Regions from separate parts of the Gordonia sp. NPDC003585 genome, predicted to be linked through region 1. Evidence: predicted binding sites of a transcription regulator. Region 1 holds the regulator's gene; the other holds the start of a gene.
The links. Region 1 encodes LexA, which represses DNA repair genes until DNA is damaged. Its sites were predicted from a motif close to CGAACANNTGTTCG; they were not measured.
Positions count from the first base shown of each region.

Region 2: the regulator LexA is predicted to act here: its motif matches at 4,865-4,878, upstream of ABZW74_RS15830 (DUF222 domain-containing protein).

Region 1 is NZ_JBEXMX010000147.1:9-5,158, reverse strand. It holds gene ABZW74_RS23755 (1-phosphofructokinase family hexose kinase) at 1-574, opposite strand, end outside; gene ABZW74_RS23750 (DeoR/GlpR family DNA-binding transcription regulator) at 571-1,341, opposite strand; gene ABZW74_RS23745 (putative PEP-binding protein) at 1,631-3,346, shown strand; gene lexA (transcriptional repressor LexA) at 3,918-4,625, opposite strand; partial or broken gene ABZW74_RS23735 (hypothetical protein) at 4,732-5,150, opposite strand, start outside.
Region 2 is NZ_JBEXMX010000055.1:15,824-23,651, reverse strand. It holds gene ABZW74_RS15850 (ABC transporter ATP-binding protein) at 1-15, shown strand, start outside; gene ABZW74_RS15845 (FAD-binding protein) at 12-1,631, shown strand; gene ABZW74_RS15840 (ferredoxin family protein) at 1,628-1,981, shown strand; gene ABZW74_RS15835 (ABC transporter substrate-binding protein) at 2,021-3,040, shown strand; gene ABZW74_RS15830 (DUF222 domain-containing protein) at 3,122-4,726, opposite strand; gene ABZW74_RS15825 (zinc-binding alcohol dehydrogenase family protein) at 4,937-5,890, opposite strand; gene ABZW74_RS15820 (TetR/AcrR family transcriptional regulator C-terminal domain-containing protein) at 5,976-6,617, shown strand; tRNA gene ABZW74_RS15815 (tRNA-Met) at 6,896-6,972, opposite strand; gene ABZW74_RS15810 (hypothetical protein) at 7,201-7,488, shown strand; gene ABZW74_RS15805 (UPF0182 family protein) at 7,710-7,828, opposite strand, start outside.

The DNA of each region.
Region 1 (5,150 bases):
CGGTCACCTCTGCGAGCTCGTCCTCGTTGGGCTTGAGCAGGTCGACGGACCCGAGTGCCGCTGCGTGCAGCGGAGGCCCGGACGTGTCGACGGCGATCCGGCATCCGAGGTCGGAGAGGTCGTCGGCAACGGTGCGATACCAGTCGACCGGAACTCCCGGCGGCAAGGAGCCGCAGAGGGTGACCCATACGGCGTCGGCCGCGTGGGTCCGGATGAGATCACCGAGAGCGCTGAGCTGTCCTGCGTCGAGTTCGGTTCCGGGTGCGTTCAGTTTGGTCGTGGTGCCGTCGGGTTCGGCGATGGTGATGTTGGACCGGATTTCTCCGTCGACCGCGACGGTCTCGTACGGCAGCCCGACGCTGTCGAGGGCCCGCAGCAGCGGATCTCCGTCGCGTGCGGGCAGGATCGCACGGGTCGCGATTGCGGCCTCGGCGACCACGCGGGACACGTTGATGCCCTTGCCGCCGGCCTCGGCTCGGGTTGCGACGGCGCGCTGGACCTCGCCTCGGTCGAGGGGCCCGGGCAACTCGAGTGTGCGGTCGAGGCTGGGATTGGGTGTGACGGTGAGGATCATGCGATCACCACGTCGATGCCCCGGGCCGACAACGCCGCGGAGAAGCCTGGATCAACACCCGAATCGGTGATGAGGACGTCCACGTCGTCGAGATCGGCGAAGCCGGACAGGTCTTCGCGGTTCATCTTCGACGAGTCGGCGAGGACCACAACCCGCTGCGCGACGCGGACCATTGCCGCTTTGACCGCGGCTTCGTCAGGGTCGGGAGTCGACAATCCGTGCGCCTCGCTGATGCCGTTGGCTCCGACGAAAGCGGTCGAGACCCGTAGACGTTCGAGCGCCGCAACGGTTTCGGCGCCGACGGTCGCCTGGGTGAGACCGCGCACGCGGCCGCCGATCGCGTGCAGGTTGGCCGAATTGTGGTTGGCCAGCAGGCCGGCGATCGGGAGGCTGTTGGTGATCAGGGTGAGACGACGGTCGGTGGGCAGCGCGGAGGCGGCCTGGAAGGTGGTGGTACCCGCGTCGAAGAAGACGGACCCGCCGTCGGGTGGGAGAAAGCGGATTGCGGCACGGCCGATGGCGGCCTTCTCGTCGGTCTGGGTGACCTGCCGCTCGTCGATTCCGCGCTCGCCGATCACCCGCATGACCCCGGCGCGCACCGCACCGCCGTGCACCCGCTGCAGATGGCCCGCCCGTTCGAGGGCGGCCAGGTCACGGCGGACGGTCTCACTCGTCACCTCGAATCTGGTGGCGAGTGCGGCGACGGAGGCGCGTCCGTTCGCGCGTACCTGTTCGGCGATCGCCTGTTGGCGTTCTTCGGCGTACAACACCGCTCCGATCTCTCGATGGGACATCCGGGTGGATCTGTCTGCGATTCCCGTGTGGTTGTGTTGATCTGTGTGGCCTTGAGTGTTGATATCTATTTGTTTACGCCTGTTTGCGTTGACAAGTCAAGCATTTCTTGTAACTTTGATCACAAGAGATTCGAAAGCCGGTCATCGGTCACGCAATGCAGCTCGACGGTGAGCCCGGACACGAATCGCGTAGAACTGAGTCGTGTATGTGCGGCCGTGCCGCCGATTGGCGGAGCGGAACTCGAAGACGAGAGGGGTCGCAGTGACCGAGACGCTAGCGGGAGGCATTTTGGAGGGAACGCCGGTCGTCGGCGGGCTGGCCTACGGGCCGGCGATCTGGCCCGGGGAGCGCCCCGACCACGACCCGGACGCCCTGGGTGCAAACACGGAACTGCCCGAAGACCAGCGCGAACCCGAGGTGGCAAGATTTGTCGCCGCGGCGGGGATGGTCGCCGGCCGACTCCGTGACCGCTCATCGCACAGCTCGGGTGCAGCCGCCGAAGTGCTGGCCGCCACCGCCGGACTCGCCGAGGATCGCGGGTGGATCGGCGCTGCGTCGGGACTGATTCGCAAAGGATCGCCTGCGCCTGCGGCAGCGGCTGCGGCAACCGAACAGTTCGCCACCATGTTCACCAAGCTCGGCGGGCTCATGGCCGAGCGAGTCACCGACCTCAACGACGTGCGCGACCGCGTCCTCGCCGAACTTCTCGGCCTGCCCGAACCAGGTGTGCCGGAACCGATCGAACCGTCTGTCCTGCTCGCCGACGATCTCGCGCCCGCGGACACCGCCGGACTCGATCCGGCGACCACCGTCGCCCTCGTCACCCGGCTCGGCGGCCCGACGAGTCACACCGCCATCATCGCCCGGCAACTCGGGATTCCCTGTGTGGTCGCGGTATCGGATCTGACGACGGTGCCGGCCGGAACCCCCGTGCTGATCGACGGCACGCTCGGCACCATCACCATCGGCCCCGACGAGGCGACGGCGCGAGCACAGGTCGATGCCAGTCGTCGGCGTGCGGAAGCGGTCGCCGCCTGGCACGGGCCCGGGCGCACCGCCGACGGACACGAGGTCTCGGTGCTCGCCAACGTCGCGGACGGGGCGTCGGCACGCACGGCCACCGGATACCCCGTCGAAGGGATCGGGCTGTTCCGCACCGAGTTGGCCTTCCTCGACCGCCCCGACGAGCCGACGGTCGACGAGCAGGCGGGCATCTACCGCGAAGTCCTCGAGGCATTTCCCGGGCAGAAGGTCGTGGTTCGCACGCTCGACGCGGGCTCCGACAAACCGCTCAAGTTCGTCAACCACAAAGACGAGGCAAATCCGGCGCTAGGAGTTCGTGGCGACCGAATCGCGGTGGAGAACCCGGAGATTCGAGCGCACCAACTCGATGCGATCGCGCGGGCCGCAGCCGAAACCGGATCGACACCGTGGGTGATGGCACCGATGATCGCCAGCGCCCGGGAAGCAGCGGCGTTCGCGCAGGAGGTGCGTGCGCGGGGGATGACCGCCGGAGTGATGGTCGAGATCCCCGCCGTCGCGATTCTGGCGCCGCTCATCCTCGCGGAGGTGGACTTCGTATCGATCGGCACCAACGATCTGACGCAGTACACGATGGCCGCCGACCGGATGTCCGCGGACCTCGCGTCGTTGACCGACCCGTGGCAACCGGCGGTGCTCAAGCTCATCGCCGAGGTCGCGTCGGCAGGTCAGACGTTGGGCAAGCCGGTGGGGGTGTGCGGGGAGGCCGCCGCCGACCCCAACCTCGCATGCGTGCTGACCGGGCTCGGGGTGACCTCGCTCTCGAGTGCACCGGTCGCCGCGGCCGGCGTCGGCGCGCGGCTCGCCGAGGTCACCCTCGACGCGTGCCGCGAAGCCGCCACTGCAGCACTGGCAACCGCGGATCCGGCCGGTGCGCGTCAGGCCGCGACGTCGGTGCTCGACGCCGCAGCCACCCCGCTCTCTCCTGCCGTCTGAGACGAAGACTTCGGCTGTCCGTGGTTCCGTATGAAGTTGTGCCCGGATTCCGGGCACAACTTCAACGGATTGTGCTTCCGCTGTCGATGGCGGCGCCCAGGTCGCTGACCCGGGCAAATGCGTCAGTGTGGTGCCGCAAAATCTAGGGGAAGAGTTTCTTCCCCGGGGTTCACAGTCGTCCCCGAGAAATTTGTAGGGGAGGACTCTGAGGGTAGGGGAGGAAGTTTCTTCCCCTGCTTTCTGCGGGTGCCGCGTCCGTGCGGCGCGTTCCGCGGAACGCGCCGATCGACGTTAGCGGGCTCGACGGAACAGGTGCTCGCATTCCTCCCATCTGCTCGTAATGCATTGCGCGCGGATGGGAGACGCGCGCAGATGCGAGCACTCGGGATGGGTTGTCTGTGCGGGGGCGAGATGGTGTCCCCGGCGCATCGTCGGCGCTGCGTGAGTGCAGAAACCGCGTGTCTGGCCAGAAACCCGAGGCGCCCCAGCGGTTTCTGGCCACAGCTGAGGTTTCTGGCCAGGTCCACGGTCGGGTTGAAAGGTACAGATATCCGACGGGGTGTACTTGCCCTCAGATCCGGCGCATCACCGTCACAACCTTGCCGAGGATGGCGGCGTCGTCGCCGGGGATCGGCTCGAACAGCTCGTTGTGCGGCATGAGCCAGACGTGTCCGTTCTTGCGCTTGAAGGTCTTCACGGTGGCCTCGCCGTCGATCATCGCGGCGACGATGTCGCCGTTCTCGGCCACGCTCTGCTGGCGGACGACCACCCAGTCGCCGTCGCAGATCGCGGCGTCGATCATCGATTCGCCGACCACCCGCAGCAGGAACAGTGAGCCGTCCCCGACCAGTTCGCGGGGGAGTGGGAACACGTCTTCGACCGCTTCCTCGGCGAGGATCGGTCCACCGGCGGCGATCCTGCCCAGCACCGGCACGAAGGTCGGCGTCGGCAGCGGATCGCCTCCCGCGTTGGTCGCGGCCGGATCTGCGTCCTGCACGTTGACCGCGCGTGGACGGTTGTGGTCGCGCTTGAGCAGTCCCTTGCGCTCCAGCGTGCGCAGCTGGTGGGCGACCGACGATGTCGAGGTGAGTCCGACCGCGTCGCCGATCTCGCGGATGCTCGGGGGATAGCCACGTTCGCGCACCGATTGCCGGATCACGTCCAGCACGCCGCGCTGACGCGCGGTCAGCGACGCCTCGGCGGCGGCAGGATCGATGGGAGCGTCCTGGTCGCGATCATCGCTCCGAGTTCCGGTGCGCTTGGGCCGTGAGTCGCTCATCTGCTCGGATTCCTCTCTGTCGCCGCCTCGCTTGAGAGCGAATCGGCTGGTTGTCGGCGGCGGGTGTTGACATGTCCGTGGGCCCGAGCCTAGCGGAGCGCGACGATCACTTCAAACATTTGTTCGAGGTGTGGCGCGACTTTGTCGGTCGGGCGTGGTACAACTCGAACATCAGTTCATCGAACACGTGATCGAGGCCGTCGAACGTCCTCGACAGCGCGTTCGCCGAACTGCCCGAGTACCCGGCACAACCGCCACGAGCACCCCCGGAGGCCAGCATGACCAGCGCGACACTCACCCGTTCGGGCCGCGCCCGCACCAGCGTGGACTCGACCATTGTCACCACTCGTAAGGCGGCCGGCACGCCGCTGCGGACGCAGCCCGCGCCGCGCGGCATCACGCGGCCGACCGGCCGGCCGATCGGGCAGACCAGCCCGGCAGGTCGCGCCGACGCGCCGATGCCGGGGGTCGCGCCGACCTCGACGCGGTGCGGCGAGGCGGTGGGGCGTCGCGGGTCCAAACGGC
Region 2 (7,828 bases), on a different contig from region 1:
GAGGAGACCACATGACCGAGCCCGACACCCTCACCCTGTCCACCGACGTACTGATCATCGGCGGTGGACCGGCCGCCACGTGGGCGGCGATCGCTGCGCGCGACAATGACGCCGACGTCGTTCTCGCGGACAAGGGTTACTGCGGCACCTCGGGCGCGACCGCACCCGCCGGTACCGGTGTCTGGTACGTGGCACCGGAGGCCGACGCGCGAGCCAAGGCGAAGGCATCGCGGGAACGCCTGGGCGGCAATCTCGCCGACCACGACTGGATGGATCGCGTCCTCGACCAGACCTACGCCAACATGCACCGCCTCGGCGCCGAGGGCCGCTATCCCTTCCCGGTTGATGACCGCACCGCCGAACCCATCCGGACCGGCGTGCAGGGACCGGAGTACATGCGACGCATGCGGGCGTGGGTGCAGCGCCGGGGCGTGCACATCCTCGATCACTCCCCCGTTCTCGAACTCCTCGTCGATCGCGACGGACGTGTCGCAGGTGCCGCCGGACACCAGCGACAGACCGGCCGCGACTTCCGGATCACGGCGGGTGCGGTCATCGTCGCGACAGGCGGATGCGCATTTCTGTCACGGGCGTTGGGCACCAACAACAACACCGGCGACGGCTTACTGATGGCCGCCGAGGTGGGTGCACAGTTGTCCGGAATGGAATTCGGGAACGCGTACGCGATCGTTCCCAAGGGTTCGACCGTCACCAAGACCGCCTACTACGGATACGCGACCTTCTATCACGCCGACGGCCGGGTGGTCGACGGCGCCGGCTCCATGAAGGGGCGGTCGGTCATCGCACGAACCCTGTTGAACGAACCGGTGTTTGCGCAACTCGACCGGGCCGACGAGACGGTCGCCGCGCAGATGCGCCTGGGTCAGCCGAATTTCTTCCTCCAGTTCGACCGACGCGGCATCGACCCGTTCACCGATCGCTTCGAGGTGGACCTGCTCGCCGAAGGAACCGTACGCGGAACCGGCGGGCTCGACATCGTCGACTTCGGTTGCTGGACCGGCATTCCCGGCCTCTACGCCGCGGGCGATGCGGCCACCCGCGAACGCATCTGCGGTGGATTCACCGGCGGTGGCAGCCACAACTCGGCGTGGGCGATGTCGTCGGGCGTGTTCGCCGGGACGTCGGCCGCACGCACATCCCACCGCGGCGTCCGCCCGAGGTTGCAGGACCTCTGCGGAGCTGGGCGCGCGGGACTTGCGCGACGGTCTGGGGACTTTGTTCCCGAAGAAGCACTTCGTGCTGCACAGGCCGAGTTGGTACCGTTCGAGAAGAACTATCTTCGGCACGGCGCGCGGATGTCCGACGCCCGTGCGCGTCTGGAAGAACTGTGGACTCGACTGTCGGACAACGACTTCGGTTCGTCGGACCCCGCTGTGCGACTGCGGACGCGGGAGGCGGCCGCCATCACCGCCACCGGCCGATGGATCTACGCATCGGCGCTGGCGCGCACCGAATCGCGCGGCATGAGCAAGCGCGAGGACTTCCCCGACCCGGACCCCGCACAACGAGGTCACGTGCTGACCGGAGGGTTGGACGAGGTGTGGGTCCAGCGGCGTCGGCCTTTGCCGCGGGTCAGCGCCGACGATGTCATCGAGGCATTCGTCGCATGATCGAACTCGTGATCGCGGATGCGTGCATCGCCTGCGACAAATGTGTGGTGGCCTGCCCGACCAACGTCTTCGACCGAGGTGACGACGGGGTGCCCGTGATCGCGCGGCAGTCGGATTGCCAGACCTGCTTCATGTGCGAGGCCTATTGTCCCACCGATGCACTGTATGTGAGTCCCGAATCCACCCCCGTCGGTGACGGATTCACCGCTCCCGAAGACCTGGTCGGCAGCTATCGTGAGCGCCTCGGCTGGGGCAAGGGCCGCAGGCCAGGCAGTCTGGTGGCCGTCGGACCGGAGATCCCGCATGGTGATCCGCCCCCACGTCGACCCGAACGACTGCGCCATCCCTGACCTACCTCTGTTCGCTTCCCAAGCTTAGGAACCCTGTTTATGCATCTCCTTCGTCGTTTCGCGCTGTTCCTTGCCCGCACGCCACTGGTCGGGCTGATACTGGCTGCCCTCGTCGGCCTCTCCTTGGCCGGCTGCACCGACCAGTCGTCGAGCGCACAACGGGACGTGATCGGAACGCTGCGGATCGGTGTCATCGGCTCGGTCAACGTCCTGACCGGGCCGCTCGGATTCGCCCACAGCCGAGGTGAACTCCTCAACGCGCTCAAGCCGCTCGGGGTCGACGCGGTGGAGGTGTACAGCTTCCCCAACGGCCCCGACCTCAACCAGGCGCTGCTCGGCGGCCGCCTGGACGTCGGGAACTACGGGGACACACCGGCACTCGTCGCCAAGGGCAGCGGCCTCGACACACGACTGCTGGCCATCACACAGTTCAACAACGACGCCGGTGTGGTCGTGAAAGATCCGTCGATCAAGTCCTTGAAGGATCTGGCCGGCAAGAAGATCGGCGTCCCGAAGGGCTCCTACATCGATCGGTACCTGCAGGGTGCGCTGCAGCAGGAGGGCATCACCGCTCAGCTGGTCCATCTGTATCCCGCCGACCAGGAAGGTCCGTTGAGTACCGGCGAGATCGCCGGCGCGGCTCTGCCCGGGGTGATCCCGTCGGTCGCCTTGCAGTCGTTCCAGCGCAAGGGATACCGCCTGGTGGATTCGGTCTACACCAACCATCCGGGGCTGGCCGGCACGAGCGTGTCGGTGGCGGCCAACCCGTTCCTCGCCAAGCAGCCCGACTTCGGCGCAGCGTGGCAAAAGCTGATCGCGGACTCCGTCATCTACGCGAAGGCGCACTGGGACGAGTACCTCGCGTTCGAGATCAAGAACTCCAAGGCCAACCCGGCCGACATCCGCGCCGCCGCCAACCCGGGAGGCTATGCCCCCGAACCATTCCCGGCCGCCGGCGTCCGACTCCTCGAGGGCACCAAGGCGTTCCTAGTCGCACAAGGCAGCCTGAAGACCGACTACTCCCTCAACGAATGGCTGTACAAGCCCTCACACGCCTGACGCGAGCACGTCCCGCCGGCTAGGTGCGAGCTTGCGAGCCTCGAAGCCCCTGGCGAGACAACATCGCCGCTTGACCACTCGCTACTCCACCGGAAACCGCACCCGGCGCACGCTCCAACCCGCCGTGACCAACCGTCGTTGGCGTTGATTCTCCCGAATATCGATCGGGGGTGTGGTGGTGTCGTCCCGGCCGGGTGGCCGCAACCGATGCTTACGGCGCACCAACGCCGTGACCTGTTGCGGCACATCGTGCACCCGGTTGATCCGCGCCGGATTCGGAGGCGCACCGGGTTGCGGATTCAACGTCCACGCCGTACGCCCGGCATCCGGACCCTCCTTGACCACATGCGTGGTGTACTGCCCCGGCTCCGGACCCACCACCCGATTATGTGGACCACACGCCGGACCCAACGTATCGATGTCGGTCACCCCGCCATCGGCCCAGTCCTTGTCCGCGTGATGAATCTGCACCTTCGCCGCCGGCACACTGCACCCGGGACACGCGCACCCATCATGATGGGCAAACAACAAGAACCGCTGCGACCGCGACGCCAACCGTTGCGCCGTCCCCAAATACAACGGCTGACCCGTCACCTCCGAGAACACCGCCAAATGCAGCTGGGCCTCCGCGGCCAACGCGATAACGTCCTCGATCGGCAGATCCGTACCCGTCGCCGTCCGACCAAACCCCGCGCGCTCGGCCAACTCGGCATCGGTGATCTTCACAATCACATGCGGCGGCAACCCATTCACCGAGCTGCCCAACAGCTTCCCATCCAACGCCGCCCGCAACAACGCCCGAAACGCATCGTGATTGCGCTGCGCCGGGCACCGGTCATCCCGCTCGGCCGCCGCCGCCAACTCTTCGGCACTGACATCGTCTTTCGACCCCTGCAACGGCGTCTCATCGGCCGGATTGTTCATCCCCTTGACCGCCCACGCCGTCAACACCGTGTCGAACATCGCCCGGGTCAACGGATCCAACTGTCCACTCAGCTTCGACATCAACTGAGAATCCTGCCGCCCCAACGACACCCCGCGCCGCCGCGCGCGATCGGAGTCATCGGTCAACGTGCCATCCGGATCCAGATGCGCCAACACCCGGGTCCCCAACGCAGTGATCTCCTTCGGCGTGAACTCACGCGCATAGTCGACCATGTCCCGCTCCGCCGCCTCCACCACATCCGCAGGGATCGCCGCCGGGATCTTGTCCAAGGTGTCCAACACCGCATGCACATGATCGGCACCCACCGCACCCTGCGCCACCGCCTCGGCCAGATACGGCCGTTTCGGTTGCAGCAGTTCGCCATACACCGAGAAATGCCGGGCCACCGCCGCCATCTCCGCTATCCGCTTCCGCGGCTGCGTCACCCGCAGACGCGTCGTCAGAAACGAGTGCACCGACGTATCACCCACCAAACGGAACGCGTCCCGGTCCGAGACGTCCATCACCCGACGATGACCCGACCACGCCATCCGACGCACCGCACGCTCATGCTCCCCGGCCACCTCCACGACCTCCGCAGACGTATTACCGGTGGTGTCGACCGCATCGATGCGATCCAACAAACCATGCAACTGCCGATACAGATCGACCACATCATCCCGACCCGACGGCGCACCATCAGAATCCGGATGCTCGGTCTCCGCGCGCACCGACATCAACTCGTCGAAATCCCGCGGCACCCCCACCAACCGCGAATTCCACGCGGCGCCAGGCCCATACAACGCAGGACTCGCACGACGCTCATCCGGCACGCGAGAACCAGAACCAGAATCCCCCGAAATCTCCGCCACCCCCACGCACCTCCCCCAAGCGCCATTCGAATACCTGTTCGAGGTTACGCGGTCAACCCGACACGCGCAAGGATCCTTCGAAAATTCCTCGGGAGGCTTTCAGCCACCCATGGTGATCACAAGCCGGCCCGGCCGGTCGTCGACCCACGCTTCGGCTACGTCGCTCAGCGGTGCCGTCCGCACGTTGATCGAAAGTTCGCCGCTTGCAGCATAATCCAGAATACTCGGGAGTTCCCGCAGCATCAGCATCGGATCGATGGAACCACCACCGGAACCGCGAATCGAGATCGGCCGTGCACGTAGGATTGCCGCGTCGAGCGCGATGTCGCGGCCCGCGACCGCCCCGATCTGGAGATACTGCACGGGAGAACGACTTTCGGTGAGGCTGTGCGCCCGGAGGGCTCCAAGCGCCATCTCGGCCACCGGTCCCCACAGATAGTCGAGAACCACATCAATGCCGTCGGCGAAGGCCGCCGCGAGACTCTCGGCAGGGTCGTCGTGAATCAGCGACACCGCCACCACGCGCGGATCGTCGGCAACGCGTGCAAGCACATCAGCGTTGCGGCCCAGGGCAATGACGCGCTTGGCACCGAAGTGCAACGCGATCCGGACGGCGAGGGACCCAGACGTTCCCGTCGCGCCCAACACCGCGACCGTGCCGCCCTTCACGACATCACCACACGTGACGAGCGGCATCCACGACGACATCGCGGGATTGACGATGGCCGCAGCAACCTCGGTCGCCAGGACGTCCGGGACCGGGATTCCGAAGCCGCGCGGGACGACGGTGCGCTCGGCGATGGTGCCGTACGGGTCCGGACAACCTCCGGTGTACACGCGTTGCCCGTCGATGATGCCAACGCCATCGACGCCGGCGACGAAGGGCAACTCGTCGCCGGACGAGTAGTGGGCGCCGCTCGCGACAGACCTGACGAGCTGGTGGACTCCGGCGGCGAGCATCTCGACCTCGACGAGTCCGTCGGACACGGCGGGGTCGGGAAAGTCCGCGCAGGCGGGTGGCTTGGTGAAGTCGGTGACGACTGCAGCTTTCATGATTCGCTCCTGAACAGTGTTCAAATACTCGTCTGCTAGTGTTGTTGAACATTGTTCAGAAGTCAAGGGAGCTCAAGGACACGCAATGGCGCGCACCACCCTCAGCCGCGAAGCGATCGTCGACGCGGCGTTCGAGCAGCTCGCCGAGAGCGGCTTGGACGGCATCACCGCGCGAGCCCTGGCCGCACGCCTGGGCGTTCGGGCCGGCGCGCTCTACTACCACTTCCGCGACATGTCCGATCTGCAGGATTCGATGGCGTCGCGCATCATCGCGGAAATGCTGGCCGAGCCGATATCACCTGAGGCACGAGCCGATTGGCGGGTGCTGCTCCGCACCAGCGCCCATCACATCCGGCGCACGCTGCTGTCGTTCCGCGACGGCGCCAAGCTGGTGTCGGGCACCACCCTCGTCGACGACGAAGCGCTGCGCAGTCTCGAAGAGCCGGTGCGGGTTCTCGTCGAGGCCGGGATGTCACCGGTCGACGCTCAGCGCGCATTGCAGACGGTCAACGTCTTCGTGAGTGGCTTCGTCGTGGAAGAACAGCACCGACACCCCACCCCGGGGCATGACCGCTTCACCGCGGACGATCGACGCGCACGGCTCGATCCGGACGAGCAGCCGCTGCAGTACGCCTTGAGTGACGAGGTCGCGGACCTGCCAACCGAGGCGTTCGATTGGGGCCTGGAGGCGCTGATCGAGGGAATCGGTGTGCGCCTGAGCCTCTGACTCCCGTCGGACAGTCGCGGATCCACCGCGACTGGGCAAGCTCAGCCCCCGGCAGCAAAGAACGCCTTGGTACGGACGTTCCACAGCAGGGCAGCATAGACAGCGGCGGTCACTCCTGTGCCAATTGCCGCAAGCAACACAAGCCAAGGCTGGGTGCGGTCGACGTCGGCCTCGGCCACAGCACTCCCGATGATGTCGGTGACTCCCCCGATCGATGGAACGGGGCCAACAGAATCAGAAAACCCCCGCCCGGATGTGCCGGACGGGGGTTCTCATCGTGGTAGCGGGGACAGGATTTGAACCTGCGACCTCTGGGTTATGAGCCCAGCGAGCTACCGAGCTGCTCCACCCCGCGTTGGTGAACACCACGTTACACATACGTTCGCCTGCGGTGCAAATCGATACCTAGATGTCGCCTGAACTGGGAAAACGCGACTCACCCCGACTCCCTTCGACGTCAATCGCCGGCGAAACCGACCCCGCAACATCGACATATGCGAGCAACCCGACTGCGTGATACTCCTGTGACCGATGTCACATTTCGAGTACAATAGGCGCGCCGACGACCACCCGAGGAGGCACCATGACCACGCATCACCCGCACCGGCACGAGAGCCACGGCAATCATCCGATGAGCATCGTCGCGTTCCTGCTCATCCTCGGTGGGTTCGCCCTCGCCGCACTGTGGCTGGTCGCCATGGCGGCCGGCAACACCGGCCCGGCGATCCTGTGCGGATTGGGGATGGTCGCCGCGTTCGCGGGCGCCGTCACGATCTTCACGTCGCTGATCCACCGCTACCACCACTCACCGGTGATACCCGACAACACCCCGGCCGAGACCGACCGCTACTTGCACGAGTACCGCGACTGAGTTTCCGCCGCGCCCTGAGCGACCCAGCCCTCCGCTCCCTGCGCGACCCATCCGCTCCCTGAGGCGCGAACTTGCGAGCCTCGAAGGGCTGGCGAGACAACATCGTCATCTCACCAGGGGCTTCGAGGCTCGTCGCTTGCGCTCCTCACACCTCAGCCAGCGGTAGGGGGCTCGCACCTCAGCCATCGGTAGAAGCGCTTCCTCGCACTAGCTACGCCTGATCAACCCGCCGGCTGAGCCGCCTCGTACTGTGCGACAGCACGTTTCAGCTGTTCGAGTGCCGCGCCATAGGCCTGGAAATCGCCACTGGTCTGCGCCTGTGTCAGCTTCTGCAATGCCT